2 regions of the Micromonospora sp. BRA006-A genome follow, and region 2 is predicted to be linked to the other one. Evidence: riboswitches for the same ligand, from Rfam matches in the RefSeq annotation. Region 2 holds a riboswitch; the other holds the start of a gene.
The links. Region 2 has a riboswitch for glycine ahead of gcvP (aminomethyl-transferring glycine dehydrogenase). Riboswitches for the same ligand answer to the same signal wherever they lie in the genome.
Positions count from the first base shown of each region.

Region 1: another riboswitch for glycine. It lies ahead of gcvT (glycine cleavage system aminomethyltransferase GcvT); the one in region 2 lies ahead of gcvP (aminomethyl-transferring glycine dehydrogenase).

Region 1 is NZ_JANCLW010000001.1:583,855-598,108, forward strand. It holds gene NMK34_RS02915 (mechanosensitive ion channel family protein) at 1-933, opposite strand, end outside; gene NMK34_RS02920 (nucleotidyltransferase family protein) at 1,140-1,442, shown strand; gene NMK34_RS02925 (response regulator transcription factor) at 1,585-2,322, opposite strand; gene NMK34_RS02930 (collagenase) at 2,598-5,177, shown strand; gene NMK34_RS02935 (LysR family transcriptional regulator) at 5,286-6,248, shown strand; glycine riboswitch at 6,354-6,443, shown strand; gene gcvT (glycine cleavage system aminomethyltransferase GcvT) at 6,582-7,709, shown strand; gene gcvH (glycine cleavage system protein GcvH) at 7,741-8,118, shown strand; gene glyA (serine hydroxymethyltransferase) at 8,125-9,393, shown strand; gene NMK34_RS02955 (proline dehydrogenase family protein) at 9,486-10,412, shown strand; partial or broken gene NMK34_RS02960 (serine dehydratase beta chain) at 10,518-11,180, shown strand; partial or broken gene NMK34_RS02965 (transposase) at 11,306-11,916, shown strand; gene NMK34_RS02970 (class I SAM-dependent methyltransferase) at 11,932-12,528, opposite strand; gene NMK34_RS02975 (nicotinate-nucleotide adenylyltransferase) at 12,551-13,090, opposite strand; gene NMK34_RS02980 (PspC domain-containing protein) at 13,343-13,549, opposite strand; gene NMK34_RS02985 (L-serine ammonia-lyase) at 14,167-14,254, shown strand, end outside.
Region 2 is NZ_JANCLW010000001.1:3,556,806-3,571,059, reverse strand. It holds gene NMK34_RS16210 (MarR family transcriptional regulator) at 1-121, shown strand, start outside; gene NMK34_RS16205 (CDP-alcohol phosphatidyltransferase family protein) at 429-1,067, shown strand; gene NMK34_RS16200 (DUF881 domain-containing protein) at 1,064-2,038, shown strand; gene NMK34_RS16195 (small basic family protein) at 2,035-2,367, shown strand; gene NMK34_RS16190 (DUF881 domain-containing protein) at 2,378-3,310, shown strand; gene gcvH (glycine cleavage system protein GcvH) at 3,365-3,745, shown strand; gene NMK34_RS16180 (FHA domain-containing protein) at 3,962-4,414, shown strand; gene NMK34_RS16175 (MerR family transcriptional regulator) at 4,465-5,166, shown strand; gene NMK34_RS16170 (bifunctional nuclease family protein) at 5,376-5,840, shown strand; gene NMK34_RS16165 (MerR family transcriptional regulator) at 5,985-6,578, shown strand; gene NMK34_RS16160 (group I truncated hemoglobin) at 7,014-7,403, shown strand; gene NMK34_RS16155 (globin domain-containing protein) at 7,406-8,572, shown strand; gene NMK34_RS16150 (DivIVA domain-containing protein) at 8,569-9,249, shown strand; gene NMK34_RS16145 (NAD(P)H-binding protein) at 9,300-9,956, opposite strand; gene NMK34_RS16140 (NAD-dependent protein deacetylase) at 10,122-10,964, shown strand; glycine riboswitch at 11,022-11,112, shown strand; gene gcvP (aminomethyl-transferring glycine dehydrogenase) at 11,186-14,008, shown strand; gene NMK34_RS16130 (DUF5999 family protein) at 14,103-14,254, opposite strand, start outside.

The sequences.
Region 1 (14,254 bases), 3.0 Mb from region 2:
CAGGTCGCAGCGGAGGTCCCAGGCGCTCGGCCCGTCGGCGGCGGACGCCTGGATCTGGATGACGACGGTCTGCGGGTTGGCATCGACCATCTGAAGCACCCACTGGTGCCGGTCCCACAGCGGCGACGCCTCGATCAGGCGCTGCGCCTCGACGCGCAGGTCGTCCAGGTTGGCGGTGTGGTCGACGTGGATCTGGACCTTGCCGACCACCCGGGTCTCGTGTCGCGTCCAGTTCTGGAACGGGCGCTCGGTGAAGTAGGTCGTGGGCAGGATGAGCCGGCGGTCGTCCCAGAGCCGGATCACCACGTTAGTCAATTTCACCTCCTCGACGCGACCCCACTCGCCGTCGATGACGAGCACGTCACCGATGTAGAGGCCGTCCGCGAAGGCGACCTGGATGCCGGCGAAGGCGTTGCCCAGCGCGGTCCGGGCGGACAGGCCGATCACGGCGCCGATCACACCGGCCGAGGTGAGCACCGAGATGCCGAACAGGCGTATCGGCTCGAAGGTGGTCATGATCAGACCGATCGCGACGATCGTGACCGCCGTCGAGGTCAACCGTCGCACCGGCCGGATCTGGGTGCGAGTGCGGCGGATCCGACGGTCGGCCACCACCCCGGCCGGCAGCCGGCTGAACGCCACGATCTCGGCGACGTGCAGCCCCCTGACCACCAGCAAGGCGACGCTGCCGATCAGCAGCAACAGGATGGCGTGCCGGCCCTCGCGCAGCCACCGGCCCGGCCCTCCCGGCAGCGCGGCGTAGAGGCCAGCGAGTAGCAGAACGGCGGTCGTCGGGCGGCGGCAGGCCTGGCGCAGCGGCGCCAGCAGCCATTTGTAGCGACCATGGGCGATCCGGTTGACGAGTACGCCGCTGAGCACGTCCACCAGCACGGCCGCCGCCACCGCGGCCAGCATGATCACCGCTCGGCCCATCAGTTGCCGTTCACCGCGATACCGATGGTCATTACTTCCGCTCCCGTCCGGGTCGTCCCCACGGCAGCGTGTCACGAGACGGCCGATCGCCGGGCGTACATCGCGACCGGCCGAAGTCCCCCGGCGGCCGCGGCACGCGGCGCCGCCGCCCGGGGCTCGGGTGGCGAGGAGGTCGCCCGTGATCATCCGCGCTAGCCGAATCCGCCGTGGGAGGCAAAAACCAGGCCGCGGTGCACACCTGGTACCCGGCCAAGTTCGGCGGAGGTCCGGTGGCGCCGTTGCGGACCGTCGCCGATGCCATTGCCACCTGGCCCGAGTACGCCACCGCCGTGGCCGTACGCCTCGACGCGCATGACCAGATCACGGTATGCGCGCCCCACGGCCCCGACGATCTGCTCGATGGGGTGTGGCGGCGCAACCCGGCCAGGGCCAGCGCGGAGATCTCCCGGCGGCGACTCGCCCGCCACCGCCCCACCGAACGCTGGCCTGGTGTCCGCGTCGTGATGTGACCCGGCGCTCGAAGCCCGCTGCCCGAGTCGACCTGCTAATCGCTGCTTCGTCTGGTAACGGCCCGCCGGACCACGTCCCTTGCCGCAACGCATCGCGGTCCTCCATGAAGTGCGCCGCGGCGCGGCCCAGAACGATCGGCGATCAACGCGCCGCATCGCTCCCGGATGTCTGCGTGATCTGCTCCCGCGCGGGAACCGGTCGCAGTGAGACTCCCCGCCCCCGAGCGGTGTGCAGGTATTTCGTGCCTGTCGAGCGCTCGCCGAGCTTGCGCCGCAGACGGCACAGCAAGGCGTCGAGGGACGCCGCCGACGGCAGACCCTCTGCGCGGATCCTCGTCCGTAGCTGCGACCGTGGCACCACCCGGCCGGGGTGCTCCGCCAGATAGGCGAGAAGCTCGAACTCGGTACGCGTCAGCGCCACGGGCCGCCCGTCCACGGTGACGCTGCGACCTGCCACATCGATGCGAAGAGCGCCGACCTCGGACGGCGCCGGAGGCGGTGCCGGCGGAACCCGGCGAAGCAGAGCGCCGACGCAGGCGTCAACCACCGTGGGCGGACACGGCTTCGGCAGGAATCCGTCTGCGCCGGCGCGTAGCATGCGGACGACGTCGTCGTCGATGCCCCTGATGCTGTGTGCCAGAACCGGGCGGCGGGACGCGACACACAGCAGGCGCATCAGCAGCAGCCCGTCCACCGCCGGCACGACCGGGTCTACGATCACGACATCCGGCCTCCGGTGGGTGTGGCAGGTCAGGTCGGACAGCGTCCGCCCGCTCTCATGGAGGGCGATCTCGGTGACCAGATGACCGAAGCGCGTCAACTGATCGCCGAGTAGCCGCCGATAGCGATGGTCTTCGTCGATGAGCAAGATGGTCGCCATGGTTGCCGTCCGGTGTCTGAATCGTGAACACCTGGACGATCGCACGACCGGACCGCCCGCTTTCATGTCATGTGTCCATCACGTCGCCTGATCGATCCGACGACCCTCGACGCATCGCTCACAGGTTCCGGTAAGGCCCAGGCGGGCCACCCTGACCGCCCGCTGTGGACTCGTTGTGGCCGCCGGAGCCGCCTGGCTAGCGTCCACCCCCCAAGCATCCATCGAAGTGCGTCAGCGCCTTTGCTGGATCACACCCTCGCCCATGAGGAGAGAGCATGTCTGGACACCCATTGCGGCGAAGACTAGGTCAGCTGTTCGGCGCGCTCACCGCGCTGACGCTCGCCTGCGGCATCATCGCGCCGCCGGCCGCCGCGAACTCGGCGCGGCCCGTGCCACCCGGGCAGCAGGCCAGAAAGACCGATGCGGCACCGCCGGCAGCGGGCGATGCGACTGTTCGGGGCAAGGACCGGGTAGACCATGTGAGCGAGCAGGCGCTCCCCGTACACAAGCGCCCGCCGCAGCCGGCCGCGAAGGACGCCGCCCGCGTCGACTACGACCGCCCCGCAACCGCGAAGCGACGCGCTCGGCCGTCGGACGCCGGGTCTCGCGCTGCCGCTGCCGCCTGCAGCCCCGCAGACTTCACCGGCCGAACGGGATCGGCACTGGTCAGCCAGATCAAGGGATCCACTGTCGACTGCATCAACAGCCTGTTCAGCCTCTCCGGCAGCGATGCCTACAACGCCTTCCGCGAGGCGCAGATGGCAAGCGTCGCGTACGCCGTGCGGGACGGCTCGCCCGGCTACCCGGGTAACCCCTCCACCGGCATGCCCCAGCTCGTTCTCTACCTGCGGGCCGGCTACTACGTGCAGTGGTACGACACGAGCGTCGGAACGTACGGGCCGGCACTGCAGACCGCGATCCGCTCAGCGCTCGACGCCTTCTTCGCGAACGCACGCGCCTGGGACGTGACCGACGCCAACGGTGAAACCCTGGCGGAGGCGGTGACGCTCATCGACAGCGCACAGGAGAACGCCCGATACCTGTTCGTGGTGAACCGGCTCCTGACCGGCTTCAACTCGTCGTACACCTCGTCCTGGTACATGCTCAACGCGGTCAACAACGTCTACACGGTGCTGTTCCGAGGCCACCAGGTGCCCGCGTTCGTCTCCGCCGTGCAGGGCGACCGCACCGTGCTCGACAACCTGTACAACTTCGCCAACACCCACGCCGGTCTCCTCGGCACCGACAACGGCTACCTCACGTCGAACGCGGGCCGGGAACTCGGACGATTCCTGCAGCACGCCCCGCTCAAGCCCATCGCGCGGCCGATGGCGTCGGCGCTTCTCTCGCGAAGCAACATGACCGGCCCGACCGCGCCGCTCTGGGTCGGCGTCGCCGAGATGACCCAGGCATACGACGTCGCCAACTGCTCCTACTACACCACCTGCAACCTCTCCGCCCAGCTGACCAGCTCTGTCCTGACGATCAACTACACATGCAGCCCATCGATCAAGATCGTCGCGCAGGACATGACCTCGGCTGAACTGAGCCAGTCCTGCACCAGCCTGAAGGGCCAGGACGCCTACTTCCACAGCCTGGTCGGGGACAGCGGGCCGGTGGCAGGCGATGTCAACACCGACATCGAGGTTGTCGTCTTCAACTCGAGCACCGACTACCAGACCTACGCGGGCGCCATCTACGGCATCGATACGAACAACGGTGGTATGTACCTGGAGGGCAACCCGTCGGACCCCAGCAACCAGGCAAGGTTCATCGCCTACGAAGCCGAGTGGGTCCGGCCGGCCTTCCAGATCTGGAACCTCAACCACGAGTACACCCACTACCTCGATGGCCGGTTCAACATGTACGGCGACTTCAGCGCCAACATCACCACACCTACCATCTGGTGGATCGAAGGCTTCGCCGAGTACGTCTCCTACTCCTACCGGAACGTCACCTACACCAGCGCCCAGAACCAGGCGGGCAACCACACCTATGCGCTGCGCACGCTGTTCGACACCACCTACAACAACGACCAGACGCGCATCTACAACTGGGGCTACCTGGCCGTGCGGTACATGATGCAGTCCCATCGGCCGGACATGACGACAGTGCTCGGATACTACCGATCGGGGGCATTCAACGCCGCCCGCACGTACCTCACCAGCACCATCGGCTCGCGCTACGACGCCGACTTCGACGCCTGGCTGACGCGCTGCGCGGCAGGGGATTGCGGCGGGGGCACCACGCCGCCCCCGACCAACCAGCCGCCGTCCGCCTCGTTCATCGTGGCGACCAGTGGGCTCACCGCCACCTTCACCGACCGGTCCACGGACGCCGACGGCAGCATCGCCTCACGGCAGTGGGCCTTCGGGGACGGGAGCACCTCGTCGACCGTCAACCCCAGCAAGACCTACGCTGCGGCCGGCACCTACACCGTCTCGCTGACGGTCACCGACAACCAGGGAGCGACCGCGAGATCGTCCCAGACCATCTCGGTCACGACGGGCGGCGGCACCACCATGCCGGAATGCGGTGGCACTGACACGCGTACCCTCGACCGCGACTGCCAGCGCAGCGGACGCTCCGCGACCGCGGGCAACTACGACTACCTGTACATCTACCTGCCCGCCGGCGTCAGCACCCTCACCATTGCCGCAGCCGGCGGCACAGGCAACTGCGATCTCTACTACAGTCCGTCGAGTTGGGCCACCACCAGCAACGCCACCCGCTCCTCTGCCGGGGCCGGCAACACCGAGTCGCTGGCCATCCCCAGCCCGGCCGCCGGGTACCACTACATCAGCCTCTACGGGAAGACCGCCTGCTCCGGCGCCACGGTGAGCACGCGCTACTGAACCCCATGTGATGGGTATGAGCGCGCCGCCCGGCGGGAGTCGCCGGGCGGCGCGCCCGCCTGGCCTGTGGCCACCGGGCCGCCTGCGGTCGCGTGCATAATCTCGGTCATGGGCATCGATGTGCGCCACCTGCGGGCGATCAGTGCCATCGCCGAGGCCGGAAGCGTGACCGGCGCCGCCGCCCGCCTGGGTCTGTCGCAGCCCGCGCTGACGGCCCAGGTGCATCGGATCGAGAAGATGGTCGGTGGGCCGCTGTTCGTCCGAAGCCGTACCGGTATGCAACCGACCGAACTCGGCAAGCAGGTGCTCCAGCGCGCCCGCGTCGTGCTGGCCGAGGTCGACGCGCTCGTCGAGGACTTCGGCGACCGGCACCCCAATCCGGGCCTGCTCCGACTCGGCACCGTCCACATCGCCTGCGCGGGCAGTATCGTACGTCATGTCGCGGAAGCGTTCCCGGATCCGGAGATCGCGCTGCAGATCGAGCCGTCCTCGCGCCTGTTGGTGGAGGCACTCACCCGGGGCCAGTTGGATGCCGCGTTGCTGGGCATCCTTGAGGGCTTCGAGATGCCGATCGGTCCCACGCTCACCAGCCGGCCACTGATCCCCCGTTACCCGATCTTCGTCGCCATGTCCGCCTCCCACCCGCAGTCCCACCACGAGCAGGTGCGGCTGGCCGACCTGAGAAACGAATCGTGGGTGTGCCCGCCGGGGCCGGACGACGGCTCACTTGCCTCGCTGCGACGGGCCTGCCGCGCTGCAGGTTTCGAGCCGAAGATCCGGTACGAAGCGCCGAGTGGCGCCGCGCACCCACTGGTGGCCGCCGGAGACGGTGTCCGGCTGGTCGACCCGACCTGGGCCCCGGCCGCCGGGACTCGGGTGCTGCCGCTGCGCGGGGAGCCGCAGTTGCTGGCCAGGCTGATGGTCGTCTGGCGGCGCGATGCGCTGACCTCTGCACAGAGCAGCATCCTGTTCCAGGCCATCACCCGGGCCTACCTGGATCACGTCAACGACAACGCTGCCTTCGCCCGATGGTGGCGGGCCAACCCCCACGCCCATCCCGCAGCGTCGTAGCGATCCGACGGCGATATATAGGCATCAGCTATGGGCAGGATGATGTTGACGCGGTATATGCCGTCATCTAACCTGCGAATGGCCCACAACTACATAGACACCATTCGAACCTGCACGGGAGAGACTCCGTTCATTCGGAGCGCCGAAGGAGCAAACTCCCAAGAAACTCTCAGGCCCCATTACCGTGCAGGCGAGGTGACTCTGGAAAGCAGACGACCGTCGTCTCACCCACGGTGCAAGCCGCTGACGCAGCGGTGAAGCTCTCAGGTCAATGACAGAGCGGGAGGCAACCGACCGTTCGACGCCGCGTGCGTCGGGACGAGGAGCGCCCCCGTGCACCAGGATCCTGCGGCTCTGCTCCGCTCACCTCTGCATGCATCGCACATAGGACACGGAGCTCGATTCACCGACTTCAGCGGCTGGCGGATGCCCCTTCGCTACGGAAGTGAGCTCGCTGAGCACCGCGCCGTACGCGAACAGGCCGGCCTCTTCGATCTCAGCCACATGGGTCAGCTCGAGGTGTCGGGGCCGGAGGCCCCGGCAGCACTGGACTACGCTCTGGTCGGGCACCTGTCCGCCGTACCGATCGGCGGCGCGCGCTACACCATGCTCTGCGACGCCGCCGGCGGGGTGCTGGACGACCTCGTTGCCTATCGCCTCGCATCGCACCGGTACCTGCTGGTCGTCAACGCCATCAACACACGCGTCGTACATGAGGCCATCAGGACCCGTTGTGCGGACTACGCGGCCTGGGCCGCCGACCGCACGAACGAGCGGGCGATCATCGCGGTGCAGGGGCCGCGCGCCGCCCCCATCGTGGAAGCCCTGACCGGTACGGGACTCACCCGGCTCCGCTACTACACCGTAGCGCTACTGAACATCGACGGTCGGCCAGCCGTCGTGGCTCGTACCGGCTACACCGGCGAAGACGGCTTCGAACTGCTCGTACACGCCGAAGACGCGGTCCGCACGTGGGAAGCAGCGCTTGTGGCCGGTCGGCGTCACGGCTTGACGCCCACGGGGCTGGCGTGCCGCGACACCCTCCGCATCGAGGCTGGGATGCCGTTGTACGGCGCAGAGATCGGCCGTGACGTCACCCCGTTCGATGCCGGGCTGGGGCGGGTGGTGTCCTTCGTCAAACCAGGCGACTTCGTCGGACGAGCCGCGCTGGCCGAGGCCCACAAGAGCGGCGTCACCCGTCGGCTCGTCGGCCTCGTCGCGTCCGGGCAGAGAATTCCCCGAGCGGGCCAGCAGGTGGTGACGCTGACCGACGACGGCCATGGTGCTGATCCGGTCGGCCTCATCACAAGCGGCGCCCCGTCACCCACATTCAAACGACCGATCGCGATGGCCGGCATCCGTGCCGGCACCGGCGACAGCATCCGGCTGGCCGTGCAGATCCGGGGGACCACCGAGCCCGTCGAGATCGTCCCTCTTCCGTTCTACCGTCGTCCGCGGTGATCGCGGCCATTCCTTGCGAGGGTTCAGCGTCATGAACGTACCGGAACACCTGAAGTACAGCCTCAACCACGAGTGGGTCAACGACTCGGTTCAGCCGGCCGAAGTGGGCATCACCGCTTTCGCCGCCGAAGCGCTCGGTGATGTCATCTATGTGCAACTGCCCGAGCCGGGGAGCCACCTGACTGCCGGTGACGTGTGTGGAGAGGTCGAGTCCACGAAGTCGGTCGCGGAGCTGTACCTCCCGGTCAGCGGAGAGGTCGTCGCCGTCAACGAGGCGGTCATCGCCGATCCGGGCCTGATCGGCGTCGATCCGTACGGCAAAGGCTGGCTTCTGCGGGTCCGGTTGGCGCAGGTGCCTTCCCTGATGTCGCCGGACGAGTACCGCGCCTTCTCCAACGAGTCGCGGTAGGCCCCGATGGCAGCCTTCGACGATGATCTGGCCGACCTCGACCCCGTCGTCGCCGAGGCGATCGGCCGGGAGCTACGCCGCCAACACGAGACCTTGGGCATGATCGCCTCCGAGAATCTCGCGCCCCGAGCCGTGCTTCAGGCGCAGGGATCGGCCCTCACCAACAAGTACGCGGAGGGCTACCCGGGGCGGCGCTACTACAGCGGATGCGAGCATGTCGACGACATCGAGTGCCTGGCGATCGACCGGGCCAAGCGGCTGTTCGGTGCCACGTACGCGAACGTGCAGCCGCATTCCGGATCGCAGGCGAACGCCGCCGTGATGGCTGCTCTGCTCCAGCCGGGTGACACCATCCTCGGGCTCGACCTCGCTCACGGCGGTCATCTGACCCATGGCATGCGCATCAACTACTCGGGGCGGCTGTACCGGGCCGTGAGCTATCGCGTAGGCGCCGAAAACCACCTGATCGACATGGACGAGGTCGAAGAGCTGGCGCGCGAGCATCGGCCGAAGCTGCTCATCGCCGGCTGGTCGGCCTACCCTCGGACGCTCGATTTCGCCCGGTTCCGGCGGATCGCCGATCAGGTGGATGCATACCTGCTCGTGGACATGGCACATTTCGCCGGGTTGGTCGCGGCCGGTCTGCATCCCAACCCGGTGCCTCACGCCCATGTCGTCACCCTGACCACGCACAAGACCCTCGGCGGCCCCCGGGGCGGCACCATCCTCAGCGCGTACACCGATCTCGCGCGGAGGCTGGACTCTGCGGTCTTCCCGGGCCAGCAAGGTGGTCCGCTGGCGCATGTCGTGGCCGCGAAGGCGGTGGCCTTTCGGATCGCCGGAGAACCGCGGTTCCAGGATCAGCAGCGGCGTGCCCTGACCGGCGCGAAGATCGTTGCCGATCGTCTCGGCGCCGCCGAGGTCGCGAAGGCCGGCATCCGGGTGGTCAGCGGAGGCACCGACGTGCACCTGGTGCTGGTCGACCTGAGTCACGCGGATCTCGATGGCGCGCAGGCGGAGCGGCTGCTGCAAGGCGTCGGCATCACCGTCAACCGTAATGCCGTGCCGTTCGACCCCCGCCCGCCGATGGTGACCTCCGGGCTACGGATCGGCACCTCCGGTCTCGCCACCCGAGGATTCTCCGAAGCGGAGTTCATGGAGGTGGCCGACATCATCGCCGGTGCTCTGACTGGCAAGGAGGCTGACACGTCGCTACGCACGCGGGTGGCTCGCCTCGTCGATCGGTACCCCCTCCATCCCGGCCACACCTCCTGACCGTACGGGGAACCCGAGCTTCCGCGGGTGCTAGATCACTTCGTCACGCTCTGCTTCCTGAGGGCGACAACAGCCCCGAGAAAGGACCCCAATTGCCGAACAAGCTGTTGCTGATGGCGGCCGGCAGTCACCGACTCCGGAGAATCGTGGCCGGATCCCCCCTGACCCGGGGCGTGGTGCAACGATTCGTTGCCGGCGAGGTGAATGACGAGGCGATCGCAGTGGCGCGGCGCATCGTCGATTCCGGGATGCGGGTGACGATCGACCATCTCGGCGAAGGAACGACGACAGTCGAGCAGGCTGCCGCTGTACGGGACGCGTATCTCAGCCTGCTCTCCGCGATGCGGATGCCCGGTATGGCCGAGGTGTCGGTGAAACTGTCGGCGCTCGGTAGCGCGCTGCCCCACAACGGTCGCCGACACGCCTATCGGCTGACACGCGACATCTGTGCCGCTGCGGCTGCCGCCGACGCCACGGTGACCCTCGACATGGAGGATCACACCACGGTTGACCTGACGCTGGCCGTACTGGACGAACTGCGTACCGAATTTCCCTGGGTGGGCGTGGCGCTGCAGGCGTGCCTGCACCGTACCCCGGCGGACTGCCAGCGCCTCGCGTACGCAGGGAGCCGGGTGCGCCTGGTCAAGGGAGCCTACGCGGAGCCGGCGTCGGTGGCCTTTACGCGACGGCGTCAGATCGACGAGGCATTCGACAGGTGCCTGCGGATCCTGATGCAGGGCCAGGGCTATCCCATGGTGGCGACCCACGACCCCCGCCTGATCGACAGCGCCATCGGACTCGCCCGCGCCGGTGGCCGGAGCACCACCGACTTCGAGGTCCAGATGCTGTACGGCATCCGCGCGAACGAGCAGACGCGGCTTGCGGGGGAGGGGTACCGCGTACGGGTTTATCTGCCGTATGGACAGGACTGGTACGCGTATTTCACCCGCAGGCTTGCCGAGAAGCCCGCGAACCTGCTCCTCCTGGCTCGATCCTTCAAGCCGGGCGCCGCCGACTGAGCGCGACGCGGAGCTTCCGGCATCGTTCGCCGCGGACCAGGCAGCCATGGGCGGTCACGCGGAACCGAAGACCGTCGTCCGTGGCGATGACAGGAGCATTGCGCCGTGATCAGTGTTTTCGATCTTTTCAGCGTCGGTATCGGGCCGTCCAGCTCGCACACCGTCGGGCCGATGCGGGCCGCTCGTACGTTCGTGGCGGGCCTGAAGGCCGACGGGCAGCTCGCCGGTGTGGCGCGCGTACGGGCGGAGTTGTTCGGCTCGCTCGGGGCGACCGGGCACGGGCACGGCAGTGACCGGGCGGTGCTGCTGGGGCTGGAGGGCGAGGTCCCGGAGACTGTCGACACCGACTCGGTCGGGCCTCGGGTGGAGCGGATCCGCACGCAGCGGCGGCTCGACCTGTTCGGTAGCCAGGGGATCGACTTCGACCCGGACGCGGATCTGGTGCTGCATCGCCGGCGCTCGTTGCCGTATCACCCGAACGGGATGACGTTCGCGGCGTACGACGCGGCCGGGAACGAGGTGCGGACGCGCACGTACTACTCGGTGGGCGGCGGGTTCGTGGTGGACGAGGCGGCGGCCGGGGCGGACCGGATCAAGGCGGACACGACCCGGGTACGGCATCCGTTCCTGACCGGCGCGGAACTGCTGACCGTCACGTCCGAGACGGGTCTGTCGATCAGTGAGGTGATGCTCGCCAACGAGCTGGCCTGGCGTAGCGAGGCGGACGTGCGGGCGGGGCTGTTGGAGATCTGGCGGGTGATGCGCGAGTCTTGGTCGATTGCTGTCTTACCGGGAGCCTCGTCCTACCTGGACACCGGCCTCCCACACCGCCCGTGACCTGCGCCGTCACGATGAAAATGGCTCAATGGCTGATCGTTGACGATGTGCCGGCGGTGCGTCGTGGTGAGCTGACCGATGAGGCGTCGGCGGTGATCGCGCCGCTGCTACCGGAACCTGGCGGAGCTCGGGGGCGGTGGCGGAATCACCGCCAGGTCATCAACGGGATCTTGTGGAAGCTACGCACGGGTGCGCCGCTGGACCGCTGACGGGACATCGGATCCTGGCCGGGGCACAGGTGCATGACGACGGCACACCGGTGCAGTGGACGATCGGCATCGACTCGTCGATCGTGCGGACGCACCAGCATGCCGCTGGCGCCCGCCACAAGAGGGCTCCCCGACAAGTGCGGCCCCGCAAGCGACCGGAGGTGCTGATCGCGGACAAGGGCTATGCACATGACTCGACCCGCCGAGCCCTGCGACAACGCGGGATCCGGCACGTCATCCCGGAACGCAGCGACCAGGTCGCTCGCCGGGCCGCCAAGGGCAGCCACGGCGGGCGACCACCGGCCTTCGACAAGGTGATCTACAAGAAGCGCAACGTCGTGGAACGCTGCTTCAACCGGCTCAAGCAGTGGCGTGACCTGGCAACGCGATACGCCAAACGCGCATCCCTCTACCGAGCCGGCCTCGTCCTGATCGCTGCCGTCATCTGGCTCCCATGATCGACAGGACACGCCTTAGCCCGCTCGGCGCGCGCATACCTCGATGAAGTGCTTGCCGCGGACGTCAACGGTCCGCCGCTCATCGATCACCTCGAAGTCATGGGTCGCGAGGGCTCCGCGCAACTCCTCCCGTCGCCAGAACTTCTTGAAGCGCGGGGCAGAAAGGTGGTAGTCGTCCTTGACGCTCCAGCCTTGGGTGCTGACGGCCGATACGTTCGTGCAGACGGACAGGACGCCGCCGGGAGGGACGACGGCGCGGAATCTGCCGAAGAGGGCGCCTGCCTGAGCGGCGGGAAAGAGATGGATGAAGGCCTGCGCGAGAACGAGGTCGTACGTGTGCGGGAGCGGTAGGTCCAGGAAGTCCCCGACCAGCACCGTGCTCGACGGATTCCGCGCTTGCGCACGGCGTGCCATCTCCGGCGACAGGTCGAGCCCCGTCACGTCGAAACCCAGGCGGCGGAACTCGGCCATCGTCAGCCCCACACCGCATCCCACGTCCAGGATGCGGGAGCCCGGTGGTACGAGTGTGGCCAGGTGGCCGGCTCGCCGCACCGCCGACGGGGTGCGGACTTCGCTTCTGGACTCGTACTGGCCAGCCAGCGAGTCGTACACGTGTCGACTGCTCTCCCTGACCTCACGGTAATCGGACATGAGCCGTCCCTCCGGGTACCGCGACCGGCTGCAACCGCGCTGCTATGCCGAGGCTGATCAGATAGTCCCGGCAGGCCGCAGGCACCAGCGTGGTCCATGCCTCGTCGCCCGTCCTGATCAGGTGCCGGACCGCCGAGCCGGTGATGCGCTGGCGGTCGCGACGGAACAACACCTGGACGTTATAGCCAAGACTACGCAGAACTTCGATCTTGCGTACGTTCCAGTCGTCGCAGATCGTGGTGAAGGCGGTGACGGTGAAGGGTATGAAGCGGGCGAGCACCTCGGGCTGCTCGATCGGGAAAGGGTGCACCGCGAACGTCGTCCTGTCGATGCCCGCGGCGAGCAGCACCCGAGTGACGAGTTCCTTGCGTTCGGCGTACGTCAGGGGGTTGGCGGCGGGATCATGGCGATGGCTCCCCGCCCCGCTGGAGGGTTTCAGGCCATCGACATCCGGTTGGGTGATGCCCACGTGCAGGAAGTCGCACCGCTCGGCGGCCGCGAGCAGGTATTCCAGGTGCTCCATGTGGAGCACCTGGAATCGACCGTGGGCGAAACCCTCTCGATGCCGTTCCAGCTCGCGAGAGGGAACGACGCCCACTTCATCGGTAACCGCCACCGCCACCGCCGTGATCCAGATGACTCGCCAGGCGACCTACCGGAAGCCTTCGCCCGACGACGGAGGCTCATTTTGTGGGCGATCGATGCCGTGAGCAACCGTCGTGTCTGAAATCTGCGGCCACAAGCCCGACGGCGTTCCTCCCGGCCGGCGACGCCGTCAGGATCGGGTGGCGAGGTAGCGGTCCTCGTTCGGCATCAGAATCCACAGGACCAGGTAGACGATCACCTGCGTGCCGGGCAGCAGCAGCGACAGCAGGAACAGCAGCCGGACCATGCCGGCCGACATGCCGAACCGCTGCCCCAGGCCGGCGCAGACACCGGCGATCATGCGCCCCTGGCGGGGCCGGACCAGTTTGCGACTCATCGTCGTCTCCCACTTCTGCGGCGATCCGCCGCGCTGAATTCCACGGTAGAAAGGGGTACGCGCCGCGCCCTCAGCCCCGAGGAGGATCGGCGACCCGGGCACCCGTAGGTGCTTACCCCGGCCCCTCCCCACCAACGCACCCCGCTCCTGTTGCCTCCTCCCCGCTTCCTGCTCCGCTTACGCGATCTTGCAGTTGCTGCCCATGTTCTGCCCCATTCACACCCTTTCTGGGGGCCATAACTGCAAGATCGCGGGATTGGTGGGGTGGCGGGGCGTTCGGCTGGACTGCTGCGTCGAGCGCGTTCCGCCTTGCGAGACAGGTGTTCCGTGGAGTGGGATCAGTGGAGATCTTGGTACGAAAGGGCCCCTATGGGGGTCATTTGCTACCAAGATCTCGCCGGGGTCAGGCCTTAGCGCGTGAGAGCGGGGCGGGAGGGGGCGGACGGGGTGCCGGGTCGGGTATGTGGCGGAGTGGGGGCGGGTATTCACGGGGGCGAGGTAGGCTCGCCGGTCGGGCGCCCCCACCCCGGGCGCCGGCCGCCCACCCGCCCGGCGGGCGCGGCACCTACGCACCGGCTCGGATCCGCACAACGGGGACGACGGCGAGGAAACAGCAAATGATCAGTGTTTTCGATCTTTTCAGCGTCGGTATCGGGCCGTCCAGCTCGCACACCGTCGGGCCGATGCGGGCCGCTCGTACGTTCG
Region 2 (14,254 bases):
GCTCGACCGGATGCCCCACCGGGTGCAGCACGAGCTGCTGCTGGCGCTGGTGGCGTTCAGCCAGGCCGCGACGGCCACCGCCCCGCAGGCCGGCTCGGACTCGACCGCCCGCACCGCCTGACCTCTCGCACCGCCGTCCGTCCTGCCTTCCACCGCTCGACTAGTGTCCTAGGATGCCTTAGCGGTTGTGACGGCCGACACCGTGACACCACTGAGCAACGGCGCAGCGGGCATCCGGGGGAGAAGGGCGAGCCCGATATAGTGGCAGCGCAACTGGGCGGCCCGTGATCACCACGAGGACGGGCCGCGTCGGGGAGGTCCCAGCCCGGGATCACAGAGGGCGCCGGCGTCTGACCGGCCGGCAACGCGCACGTCCCTCCAGCGGCCGTTCATCCGGCTGCCGGACCGTGCTGCGAAGGGAGGGTTCGGTGTCGCGTCGGCCGGCTCCAGCGGAGCAACCGGATTCCGGGACCGCCACGGTGGTGGGAGACCGCGTCCTCACGCTGCCCAACCTGATCAGCTTCGTCCGGCTCGTCGGCGTGCCGATCTTCCTCTACCTGTTCCTCGTGGTCCGGGCCGACGTCGCCGCCATCGCGGTGCTCGCCGTGGGCGGCACCAGCGACTGGGTGGACGGCTGGATCGCCCGCCGCCTGGGCCAGGTGAGCCGGCTCGGTGAGCTGCTCGACCCGCTCGCCGACCGCCTCTACATCCTCGCCACGCTGCTCGCCTTCACCGCCCGCGAGGTGGTGCCCTGGCAGTTCACCGGGGCGCTGCTGGCCCGGGAACTGCTGCTGCTGGTGTCCCTCGGGGTGCTGCGCCGCTACGGCTACGGCCCGCCGCCGGTGCACTACGTCGGCAAGACCGCGACGTTCCTGCTGCTCGCGGCGTTCCCGATCCTGCTGCTCGCAGACGCCGTGCCGGACGCCGGCACCGCGGCCGGCGCGATCGGCTGGGGGCTGGCCTGGTGGGGCCTGGTCCTCTACTGGGTCGCCGGCGCGATGTACGTGGTGCAGGCGAGCCGTCTCGTGCGAGCCATGCGGGCCCGGCGTACGGAGGCACCGGCATGACCACCTCGCCGCCACGGGACGGGCAGAACGAACGCGACCCCTCGAACCGGGTGTACGCGCCGGACTTCCTGACCGAACTGTTCCGCAATCCGCTGGACCCGGGGTACCGGGACGCGGCGGAGCGCCGGGCGACGGGCTCGATGTCGCGGGTGCGGGAGGTGCTCGGCCGGCCGGTGAGCCTGCTGGTGCTGGCGCTGATCGGGTTCCTGTTCGCGGTGGCGTACCGGGAGACGATGGCGGAGGAGCCGAGCCGCGCGACGGCGCGGGCGGGCCTGGTCGCGGAGATCAAGGGGCGTGAGGCGGAGACGGACCGGTTGACCGAGCGCGCCGAGCAGTTGCGTGAGGATGTCAGCCGGCAGCGGGACGCGACGTTGAGCGGTTCGCAGGCGTCCCGGTTGCGCACGCTGGAGGCGGGCACCGGCCTGGCCCGGGTGCGCGGGGACGGCGTGGTGGTGCGGCTGGCCGACGCGGCGGCGGACCAGGACGGTGTGACGACCGGGGACGCGGGTCCGTCGCGGGTGCTGTATTCGGATCTGCAGAAGGTCGCGAACGCGTTGTGGGCGTCGGGTGCCGAGGCGGTGGCGGTGAACGGCCAGCGGTTGACGGCGACGTCGACGATCCGTTCGGCGGGTGAGGCGATCCTGGTGGACTACCGGCCGGTGACGGGCCCGTACGAGGTGCAGGCGATCGGGCCTCGGTCGATGCGGGACCGGTTCGACGAGAGCCGGGCGGCGGCGTTGATGCGTGAGGTGGCGCGGAAGACGGGTCTGTCGTTCGGGGTGAAGCGGGTCGGTGACCTCACCCTGCCGGCGGCGCCGCAGCCGCGGCTACGCTACGCCGAGCCTCCGGCGACCCCGGGTCCGAGCGCGAGTGCGGGTGCGCGCCCGTCGGGTTCGGGTACCGCCGGTTCGCCGAGTCCCGGGTCGTCCGGCCCGGGTGGTTCTTCCAGCCCTTCGGGAGGTGGCCGATGATCGCGGTGCTGGCGTTGCTCGCCGGTGTGGTGCTCGGGGTGTATCTGGACCCCACGGTGCCGGCGGCGTTGCAGCCGTATCTGCCGATCGCTGTGGTGGCCGCGTTGGACGCGGTGTTCGGCGGGGTGCGGGCGAAGCTGGACCGGATCTTCGACGACAAGCAGTTCGTGGTGTCGTTCATCTCGAACGTGCTGGTGGCGGGTCTGATCGTGTACCTGGGTGACCAGTTGGGCGTGGGCGGTCAGTTGTCCACGGGTGTGGTGGTCGTGCTCGGGGTGCGCATCTTCGGAAACGTGGCGGCGATCCGCCGGCACCTGTTCCGGGCGTAGGTTTGTGGCGATGAGCGAGGAACACAGGGAGACGGGTACCGGGTGGCCGCGGCCGGGGGAGCCGGCGCGGCCGTCGGGTCCGGCGGGTGAGCCGGATCCGCGCCCGGACGCGCCCGATCCGGACGAGTTGAGCCCGTTGGCGCCGGCGGAGCCGGTGCCGGACGAGGCGGTGGAGCCCGCGGAGCGGGAGGCGGTGCCGGAGTCCGAGCCGGAGCCGGGTGCGGCGGCGGGTGGGTCGTCGGTGGCGCGGCGGTTCTCGTCGGCGGGCGCGATGATCGCGGTGTTGCTGGCGTTGCTGGGTTTCACGCTGGTGGTGCAGTTCAAGACGACGTCGACGGATCCGACGCTCGCGGCGGCGCGGGAGGAGGACCTGGTGCGGATCTCGTCGGATCTGGATTCGCGGGAGCGGCGGCTGCGCCAGGAGATCGAGTTGCTGGAGGAGAGCCAGCGGCAGCTGCGGTCGGGTGAGCAGGGCCGGCAGGCGGCGCTGGAGGAGGCGACGCGGCGGGCGGACGAGCTGGGCATTCTGGCGGGGACGTTGCCGGCGGTGGGTCCGGGTCTTGAGGTGCGATTCTCGGGGCCGGCCGAGGCGGTGTCGTCGGCGGGGATCCTGGATGCGGTGCAGGAGCTGCGGGGTGCGGGCGCGGAGGCGATGCAGATCCAGGGCGCGGACGGTACGGCGGCGCGGATCATCGCGTCGACGTATTTCGTGGACGGGCCGGACGGTGCGCTGGTGGTGGACGGGCGGCGGTTGACGGGTCCGTTCACGATCATGGTGATCGGTGATCCGGCGACGATGCGTACGGCGTTGAACATTCCCGGCGGGGTGGTCGCATCGGTGGGGAAGGCCGGCGGTAACGTGACCTCCGAGGATCGTGAGGTTGTGGAGGTTTCGCAGCTGCACGCGCCGATCAAGCTGGACCACGCCCGGCCGGTCTCGTGACCGGTCGCGGCCGCGCCGGTTTCTCCGGTGCACCGATGACGAAGGACGCAGTTGGTGATTCCTGAGGATCTGCGGTACACCGCCGAGCACGAGTGGGTGGTCGGTGGTGACGGTGGTGTCGTCCGCGTCGGTATCACGCACTTCGCGCAGGACGCCCTGGGTGACATCGTGTTCGTGCAGCTGCCGGACGCCGGTGCGGTGGTGGCGGCTGGTGAGTCGCTGGGCGAGATCGAGTCGACGAAGAGCGTGTCGGAGATCTACGCGCCGCTGAGTGGCACGGTGACGGCGCGCAACGAGGCGTTGGCCGACACCCCTGAGGTGATCAACACGGATCCGTACGGTGCGGGGTGGTTGGTGGAGATCACTCCGGATGATCCGGCGGCGGTCGAGGGTCTGCTGACCGCTGATGCGTACCGCGAGCTCACCGAGAGCTGAGTTCGTGCTGTTCCGGGCGGCGGCGAGGTTCCGCGCGTCCGGTTGCCCTGCATTTCGGCGCTGGCTAGGCTCGCCCAGTCGACCGAGAACCAATAGTTTGAGCGTTGCGGAATGCGCCTTCCCGGGCACGGGGAGCCAGCCGCCGGGTGTGGTGTTGCCCGGCGGCCAGACCCGCCATTCCCTGACGCCGACCGAACAGATCCGTGAGGTGGTCCCATGACGCGCCCAGACGACGAGTTCCCCCCGCTCGACGTCACTTCGACGCTCAATCTCGGCTCGCTCGACGAAGTGCTGGAGGGCCCGGACACCGATGTGGTGCCGAGCCGGATGTCCGGTTCGTTGCCGCCGGGTATGGCGTTGCTGGTGGTTCGCCGGGGTCCGAATGCGGGTGCCCGGTTCCTGTTGGACCACGATGTGACGACGAGTGGGCGGCATCCGGACAGTGACATCTTCCTCGACGACGTGACGGTGTCGCGGCGGCACGCGGAGTTCCACCGTGACGGTGGGACGTTCACGGTGCGGGATGTGGGCAGCCTGAACGGCACGTACGTGAATCGTGAGCGGGTCGAGGCGGCGACGTTGAGCAACGGTGACGAGGTGCAGATCGGCAAGTTCCGGGTGGTGTTCATCGCCGGTCCGCGCCCGGAGGAGGAGGCCGGCCGGGGGTGAACGAGCCTGCGGCTTCGACGCCGTCCGGGGCGGCGCGGGCGCCTGCGCTGATGAGTATCGGCGAGGTGCTGGCGCAGTTGCGGCCGGAGTTTCCGGACGTCACGATCTCGAAGTTGCGGTTCCTGGAGGCCGAGGGCCTGGTGGAGCCGCAGCGGACGCCGGCGGGTTATCGGAAGTACGGCTGGGACGATGTGGCGCGGTTGCGGTTCGTGTTGACCGCGCAGCGGGATCAGTACCTGCCGTTGCGGGTGATCCGGGAGCAGTTGGCCCAGTGGGACGGGTCTGGTCCGTCGCCGGGGCGGGGGCGGCCGAATCTGGTGGCTGTGGGTCCGGGTGGTGAGGTTCCGGGCCGGGAGCCGGTGGAGTCGGTCGAGTCGTCGGAGGTGCGGCTGGACCGGGCGGGTCTGATCGCTCGTAGTGGTGTGGACGAGTCGACGCTCGCGGAGTTGGAGCGGCTGGGTGTGCTGGTGTCGGATCCGCCGGGGTGGTACGACGCGGATGCGTTGATCATCGCGAGTGCGGTGGCGGGTCTGGCGGCGTACGGGCTGGAGCCTCGGCATCTGCGGGCGTACCGGTCGGCGGCGGATCGTGAGGTCGGGTTGTTCGCGCAGTTGGTGGCGCCGTTGGCGCGGCAGAGCGATCCGGCGGCGCGGGCTCGGGCGGCGGAGACGGCGCGGGAGTTGGTGGCGTTGTCGCAGCGGTTGCACGCGGCGTTGGTGCGGGTGGGGCTGCGGTCGACGCTGGGCCGGTGAGTCGGTGCGAGGGGCCGGGTGCGTGTGCGCCCGGCCCCTCGTCGTCTGTCGGCGCGGAAAGATCTGGTGCGCGGAGCGTGTCGTAGGCTTGCCGGGGTATGCCCGTCCGGCGAGGCGTGGTGCACGTAGCGCGTGGGACTCCCGTGTCCTGGTCCGTGTACCGTGCAGGGAAGGGCGCGGTGCAAGGTGACGACGACACGGAGGCGGCGGTGCGCGAGCTGAGCGTGGTCGGAGTTCGGGTGGAGTTGCCCAGCAACCAGCCGATCGTCCTGCTGCGGGAGGTCGAGGGGGACCGCTATCTGCCGATCTGGATCGGCGCGGTCGAGGCGACGGCGATCGCTTACGAGCAGCAGGGGGTCAAGCCGGCCCGGCCGTTGACGCACGATCTTCTGCGGGATGTGCTGACGGCGTTGCAGGCGCCGTTGCGGGCGGTGGAGATCACCGAGTTGAAGGAGAACGTGTTCTACGCGGATCTGCTGCTCGGTGACGGTGTCCGGGTGTCGGCGCGGCCGAGTGACTCCATCGCGTTGGCGTTGCGGGTGGGTGCTCCGATTCGTTGTGCGGAGCAGGTCCTCAGCGAGGCGGGGATCGTGATCCCGGACGAGCAGGAGGACGAGGTCGAGAAGTTCCGGGAGTTCCTGGATCAGGTGCGTCCGGAGGACTTCGCGGGTTGAGGTGTCCCGCCCGGGTGGTGGCGCGGCGTGTCGCGGTGTCTCCTGCGGGTGAAGTGCGGGGGGCGGCGTTAGGGTTGCCGTGTCGAGTGGTGCGCGTACGGGGAATCGACGCGGCACCGCCACGGGCGCGGGGAGGTTGGTCCGATGCACGAGCCGCGGGATCCTGGTCCGGGTGTGGAACAGCAGGCGGGTGTGGGGCCCGATCCGGCCGGTGACGGCGAGGTCGGCTACCGGGGTGTGACCGCGTGTTCGGCGGTGGGGATCAGTTACCGGCAGCTCGACTACTGGGCGCGTACGGCGCTGGTGGTGCCGAGTGTGCGCGACGCGTCGGGTTCGGGGACGTCGCGGTTGTACTCGTTCCGCGACCTGGTGGTGTTGAAGGTCGTGAAGCGGCTGCTGGACGCCGGGGTGTCGTTGCAGAACATCCGTAAGGCGATCGAGGCGTTGCGGTCGCGTGGGGTGGACGATCTGGCGGGCATCACGTTGATCTCCGACGGGACGACTGTGTACGAGTGCCGGTCGCCGGAGGAGGTGGTCGATCTGTTGCAGGGCGGCCAGGGCGTGTTCGGCATCGCGATCGGTGGTGCGTTCAAGGAGATCCAGGGTTCGTTGTCGCATCTGCCGGCGGAGCCGGTGGGCGGGCAGGAGCCGGCCGTGCCGGCGGTGGAGCCGGAGTCGGACTCGGAGTCGGTGGGTGACGAGCTGGCGGCGCGCCGGGCGCGGCGCCGGGCCGGGTGACCTGCGTCGCGTCTCGTTGACGGGATCGCGCCGCGCCCGAAAAGGGTGTGGCGCGATTCGTGTTCTGGTGACGGGGTGTGGTTCTTTCCCGCGGACCGGGGCGGGTGGACGGTGCCCACCGGGGCGGGTGTGAGTCGCCGCAGGTCACGGCACGTGCGCACGGGATGTCCGAAAAGGACGGTACGTCGTCCATGTTGACGGCTCGTGTCCGGCCGGATGCGGTGCGTCCACCGATTCGCGCCGCGTCGTTCACTGTCCGTGATTGACAGTTCTCGGGATCGGCACAGGGCGGTCGTGAACTGTGCCGGCGAGCGCGCTATGGTCCGTTCCGGTCGTCGGCGTGTCGACGTCACGGTGGAACGCTGTGTGACGCCGCGCCGGACGGCGAACCCCTGCCGCGGCGCTGCCCGCGGACCCCTGGTGGAAGGACCGAGCATGACGGTGACGAGCGAGACCACCCCGATCTCCCACTACGAGCGCATCGGTGGCGCGGCCGCGGTGAAGGCCGCGGTGGAGCTGTTCTACGACAAGGTGCTGGCCGATCCGGATCTGGCCGGCTACTTCGCCGACGTGGACATGGTGGAGCAGCGGCGGCACCTGGCGCTCATGCTGGCGGTGGTGCTCGGCGGCCCCAACGAGTACGCGGGCCGTGGCCTGGACGAGGCGCACCAGCCGCTGAACATCACCGGTGAGCACTACGCGAAGGTCGGTGAGCACCTGACCGCGACGCTGGTGGAGCTGGGTGTGCCGGCGGACGTGATCGCCGACGTGCAGGTCGTGCTCGGGCAGGTGCGGGAGCAGGTCGTGTCGGCGGGGGACGCCTGAGCGTGGACGTCGCACGGCTCAAGCAGAGCTGGTCCCTGGTCGCCGGGCACGGCGACCAAGTGCCGCTCTACTTCTATTCGACGCTGTTCCTGGCACATCCGGAGACCCGGCAGATGTTCCCCACGAACATGGCCGGGCAGCGGGACCGTCTGGTGGCCGCGCTGGGGCATGTGGTGTCCCACGTGGACCAGGTGGACCGGCTGGTCGGGTTCCTGCGGGATCTCGGCGCGGATCACCGGAAGTTCGCGGTGCGCGCCGAGCACTACCCGGCGGTCGGTGAGGCGTTGCTGGCGACGTTGCGGCATTTCTGCGGCGACGCGTGGACCGAGGAGCTGGCCGCCGACTGGGCCGCCGCGTACGGGCTGGTGGCGCAGGTGATGACCGAGGGCGCGCAGGCCGCGGAGTCGAAGTCGCCGCCGTGGTGGGTGGCGGAGGTGCTGACGCACGAGCAGCGCACGTTCGACGTGGCGGTGCTGACCGTACGCCCGCAGTATCTGCTGCCGTTCACGCCCGGCCAGTCGATCGGGGTGTCGCATCCGGCGGTGCGGTCGTGGCGGTACTACTCGCCGGCGAACGCGCCGCGGCCGGACGGCACGGTGGAGTTGCACGTGCGGGCCGCGCCGGGTGGTGTGGTGTCGTCGCGTCTGGTGTACGGGTGCGCGGCCGGTGACCAGATCCACCTGGCGTCGCCGGTGGGGGACCGGTTGACGTTGTGGCGGGCCGGGGCGTCGGATCTGCTGCTGCTCGCCGGTGGTACCGGCTGGGCGCCGGTGAAGGCGCTGGTGGAGCAGGTCGCGGCGGAGGGTTCGGGGCGGCGGGTGGACCTGTACGTGGGTGCCCGGTCGCGGATGGAGTTCTACGACAGCGAGGCGATCGACAAGCTGGCGGCGACGCATCCGTGGCTGCGGGTGTCGTACGTGGCCGGTGCGGATCCGGCCCGGCCGGGTGAGTCGGTGCGTATCGCCGACCGGGTGCTGGCCGACGGGGACTGGCGGTCGCGGCACGTGTACGTGTGCGGCTCGGACGAGATGGTGGGTCATTCGGTGGCGGCGTTGACCGGTGCCGGGTTCCAGCCGGGTCAGGTGCATCACGAGGGTTACGGCAAGCACTGGTACGGCCCGGCGTGGCGGACGATGACGGGGGCTGACGAGTCGGAGGTGAACCGGTGAGCGCGGGTCCGATCAGCAGTTACGACGCGCAGCAGGTGTCCGGTCCGGTGCAGGTGCGGTTGACCTCGGACCGGGTGCGTCGGTGGGAGTTCGGGTCGGCGGCGTTCACCCGCCGCGGCTATGACCAGACCGATGTGGACCGGTTCCGGTTGCAGGTGGCCGACGAGCTGGATCTGCTGGCGGCGCAGGTGGCGAACCTGCGGGCGGAGAACGAGCGGCTCAACGACCATCTGGAGCTGCACCGGCACGGGGTGATCCCGAGCACGGAGGCGGCGGTGGCGCCGGCGGCGAAGGAGGTCAACCTGTTGTCGGCGGCGCAGCGGGAGGCCGAGCAGATCATCGCGCAGGCCCACGACTACGCGCGCCGGGTCGCCGAGTACGCCCGTACCCAGTATGAGAGTTACATGCGGGCGGCGGCGGAGGAGGCGAAGCGGGAGGCCGAGCGGGCGGTGACGGAGTACCGCAGCGCGGCCGGGAGCGGCTTCGACGACTCGGTGGCGACGCGTGAGGCGTTGCGGATCTTCGGCGAGATGATGATCTCGCACATGCAGGCGGCGGCCCGGCACCTCGACGACGGCAGTGAGCAGTTGTCACGCACGATGGAGCGCATCGCGCGGGAGTTGCCGCAGGGCGGCGGGGCCGCGCCGCAGCCGGCGTTGTCGCGGCACCAGCGTTGAGCGGTGTCCCGGCCCGCGCGTGATCGCGGGCCGGGACGCGCCGGCGGGTGTCAGGCGGTGACGGCGGCGATCGCGTCGGCGATGGGGGTGTCCCCGCCGACGAGTTCCAGGGTGTGCCCGGCGGTGGCCGGGGCGTACAGCAGGGCGAGCAGCACCCGGGCCACGTCGGCGCGGCTGATCGCGCCGGGTTCGACGTGCCGGGCCAGGGTGATCCGGCCGCCGGGTTCGTCGTCGGTGAGGCGGCCGGGCCCCAGCACCGTCACGTCGAGGTCCCGCGCGGTGACGTCGTCCTCGGCGGCCTTCTTGGCCCGCAGGTACGCCGCCCACACGTCGTCGGTGCCTTCAGCCGGTGCGGCGTCCACGCCCATGGAGGAGACCAGCAGGTAGCGGCGTACTCCGGCGCGGGTGGCGGCGTCGGCGAGCAGCACGGCGGCGCCGCGGTCGACGGTGTCCTTGCGGCCGGCGCCGCTGCCGGGTCCGGCGCCGGCGGCGAACACGACTGCGTCGGCGCCGGCCAGGTGGGCGGCGAGGGTGCCGGCGTCGGTGTGTTCCAGGTCGCACACGACCGGTTCGGCGCCGGCGGCGCGTAGCGCGGCGGCGTGGTCGGGGTTGCGGATCAGCCCGAGCGCGGTGTCTCCGCGTCCGGCCAGTTCCCGCTCCAGCAGTTTGGCGATCTTTCCGTGCCCTCCGGCGATGACGACGCGCATGGGCTCAACCTAGCCCGGTACACCGCCCGCCGCCGGGCGACCGGCTTCGTCGATCATGAGGTTGGCGGCCCGGCACGCCGGCCCGGACGACCGCCGACCTCATGATCGACGAAGTGGGGTGGGCGGGGAGGGGCAGCGAGCGGCGCGGCGAGGGACCATGGACGGGTGAGTGAGGCGTTCGAGGAGTTGACGCGGCTGGTGGCCGCCGGGGACGTGGTGGTGCTCAGCGGCGCGGGCCTGTCCACCGAGTCGGGCATCCCGGACTACCGGGGGCCCAGCGGCGCGGCGCGCCGGCACACCCCGATGACGTACCAGGATTTCACCCGTGATCCGCTGGCCCGGCGTCGGTACTGGGCGCGCAGCCACCTGGGCTGGCAGACCATCGCCCGGGCGGTGCCCAACGACGGGCACCGGGCGGTGGCGCGGCTGCAGAACGCCGGGCTGCTCGGCGGGATCATCACGCAGAACGTCGACGGGCTGCACACCGCCGCCGGCGCCACCGGTGTGATCGAACTGCACGGCCGCCTCGACGAGGTGACGTGCCTGGACTGCGGCAACGCCACGGGCCGCGACGAGCTGCACCGGCGCCTGTCCGAGGCGAATCCGGGTTTCGACGCCCGGGTGGCGCGCGTCAACCCCGACGGTGACGTGGATCTGCCCGACGAGGCGGTGACCGGGTTCCGCACCGTCGACTGCGCGCTCTGCGGCACCGGCATGTTGAAACCGGACGTGGTGTTCTTCGGCGAGACGGTCCCCGCCCCGCGTGTCGCGGACTGTTTCGCGCTCGTCGAGCGGGCCCGGGCGCTGCTGGTGCTCGGCTCGTCGTTGACGGTGATGTCGGGCCGGCGGTTCGTGCTGCGGGCGGCCCGCCACGGCATCCCGGTGGCGATCGTCAACCAGGGCGTCACCCGCGGCGACGGGTACGCCGCGCTGCGCCTGGACGCCCCGCTGGGCGCCACCCTGTGCGCGCTGGCCGACCGGTGCGCGGCGGCTCCGGCGCCGGTGTGATCAACCCCCGGGACATGAGCCGGAAACACGCCCGCTGGTAGCGTTGGGGGTGCCGGTACCACCCACGTGGGAGAGACCGTCGACCCGACGGCGCCGAAGGGGCAGATTCTCCCCGGAACCTCTCAGGCAAAAGGACCACGTGGGCAGGCGCTGTGGAGCGCGTCAGCGCGACTCAGGGGGAGGCCGACCCGTCGACCTCGCCCCACCAAGGAGCGCAGCGCATGACCGCAGAGCAGTTCGCCGACCGGCACATCGGCCCCGGCCGCGACGACGAACGCCGGATGCTGGACACCGTCGGTTACGGCTCCGTCGACGAGCTGATGGACGCGGCGATCCCCGAGGTGATCCGCTGGCACGGCACCCTCGACCTGCCCGCCCCGGCCGGCGAGCGGGAGGCCATCGCCGAGCTGCGCGCCCTCGCGTCGCGCAACACCGTCGCCGTGTCCATGATCGGCCTCGGGTACCACGGCACGCACACCCCGGCGGTGATCCGCCGCAACGTGCTGGAGAACCCCGCCTGGTACACCGCGTACACGCCGTACCAGCCGGAGATCAGCCAGGGCCGGCTGGAGGCGCTGCTGAACTTCCAGACCATGGTCACCGACCTGACCGGGTTGGCCACGGCGAACGCCTCGATGCTCGACGAGGGCACCGCCGCGGCCGAGGCGATGACGCTCGCCCGCCGCGCGTCCAAGAGCAAGAGCCCGGTGTACGTGGTCGACGCCGACGCGCTGCCGCAGACCGTCGCGGTGATCGCCGGCCGGGCCGAGCCGCTCGGCATCGAGGTGCGCGTGATCGACGTCGAGCGCGACGAGTTGCCGGCGGAGTTCTTCGGTCTGCACCTGCAGTACCCGGGCGCGTCCGGGGCGGTCCGTGACCATCGGGCGCTGGTCGAGGCGGCGCACGGCGTGGGCGCGCTGGTGACGGTCGCGGCGGACCTGCTGGCGTTGACGCTGCTGCGCCCGCCGGGCGAGATCGGCGCCGACATCGCCGCCGGCACCACCCAGCGCTTCGGCGTGCCGATGGGCTTCGGCGGGCCGCACGCCGGTTACCTGGCGGTGCGCTCGGGCCTGGAGCGGATGCTGCCCGGCCGCCTGGTCGGGGTGTCCCGCGACGCCGACGGGAACCCGGCGTACCGGCTGGCGTTGCAGACCCGCGAGCAGCACATCCGCCGGGAGAAGGCGACAAGCAACATCTGCACCGCCCAGGTGCTCCTCGCGGTGATGGCCGGCATGTACGCCGTCTACCACGGCCCGGACGGGCTGCGCGCCATCGCCCGGCGTACCCACGAGGCGGCGGCGCGGCTCGCGGCCGGGCTGCGCGCCGGCGGCGTCGAGGTCGCGGACGTCGCGTTCTTCGACACCGTCACCGCGATCGTGCCGGGCCGCGCCGCCGAGGTGGTGGCCGCCGCCGCCGAGCGTAACGTGAACCTGCGTCTGGCCGACGCCGACCGGGTCGGCATCTCCTGCGACGAGACCACCACGCCCGCGCACCTTCAGGCGGTGTGGGCGGCGTTCGGCGTCGACGGGTTCGACGGCGACACCGATACGGCCCTGCCGGACGGGCTGGCCCGCACGTCGGACTTCCTCACCCACCCGGTGTTCCACAGCCACCACTCGGAGACGGCGATGCTGCGCTACCTGCGCCGCCTGGCCGACTTCGACTACGCGCTGGACCGCGGCATGATCCCGCTGGGGTCGTGCACGATGAAGCTCAACGCCACCACCGAGATGGAACCGATCACCTGGCCGGAGTTCGCGCACCTGCACCCGTTCGCGCCGGACGCGCAGACCGCCGGGTACCGGGAGCTGATCGCGCAGCTGGAGGGCTGGCTGGCCGAGGTCACCGGCTACGACGCGGTCAGCGTGCAGCCGAACGCCGGGTCGCAGGGTGAGCTGGCCGGGCTGCTGGCGATCCGCGGCTACCACCGGGAGCGCGGCGAGGCCCACCGGGACGTGTGCCTGATCCCGTCGTCGGCGCACGGCACCAACGCCGCGTCCGCCGTCATGGCCGGCATGCGGGTCGTGGTGGTCGGCTGCGACGCCGACGGCAACGTCGACCTGGTCGACCTCGACGCGAAGATCGACAAGCACCGGGACGCGCTCGCCGCGATCATGGTGACGTACCCGTCGACGCACGGCGTGTACGAGACCGGCATCGCCCAGCTGTGCGCGAAGGTCCACGACGCGGGCGGTCAGGTGTACGTCGACGGCGCGAACCTCAACGCGCTGGTCGGGTTCGCCAAGCCGGGCCGGTTCGGGGCGGACGTGTCGCACCTGAACCTGCACAAGACGTTCTGCATCCCGCACGGCGGCGGCGGCCCCGGCGTGGGCCCGGTGGCGGTGCGTTCGCACCTGGCGCCGTTCCTGCCCGGTGACCCGCTCGGCGCGCGCGCCGACGGGCGGCCGGCGATCTCGGCGGCGAACCACGGGTCGGCGGGGATCCTGCCGATCCCGTGGGCGTACCTGCGGATGATGGGCGCCGGCGGGCTGGCCCGCGCCACCGGCGTGGCCGTCCTGGCCGCGAACTATGTGGCGGCGCGGCTGCGGGCGCACTTCCCGGTGCTGTACGCCGGCAACAAGGGCCTGGTCGCGCACGAGTGCATCCTGGACCTGCGGCCGTTGACCAAGGCCACCGGTGTGAGCGTCGACGACGTGGCGAAGCGGCTGATCGACTACGGCTTCCACGCGCCGACGATGTCGTTCCCGGTGGCCGGGACGCTGATGGTGGAGCCGACCGAGAGCGAGGATCTGGCCGAGCTGGACCGCTTCTGCGACGCGATGATCGCGATCCGGGCGGAGATCGACAAGGTCGGCTCGGGGGAGTGGCCGGCGGGGGACAACCCGCTGTCCAACGCGCCACACACGGCGGCGATGGTGTCGGCCGACGAGTGGCCGCACCCGTACCCGCGGTCGGTGGGCGCCTACCCGGCGGGTGTGGACCGGGCGGGCCGCTACTGGCCACCGGTGCGGCGCATCGACGGCGCGTACGGCGACCGGAACCTGGTCTGCTCGTGCCCCGCGCCGGAGGCGTTCGAGGACTGAGCGGCTGACGCCGGGGCGGTGGGCTCTCGCCGCCCCGGCCGGCGCGCCGGACGGTCATGGCCGGCGCGTACGCTCACTGACGCTGCGTGATCGCTCAGGCGACGAGGGCGTGGCGGGCCGGACCCCGGTGCGGGGCGATGGTGCGCCCGTCGGGGAGCAGCTCACCGGTGTCCTCGAAGACGATGACACCGTTGCAGAGCAGGCTCCAGCCCTGCTCAGGGAAGCAGGCGAGGACGCGGGCGGCCT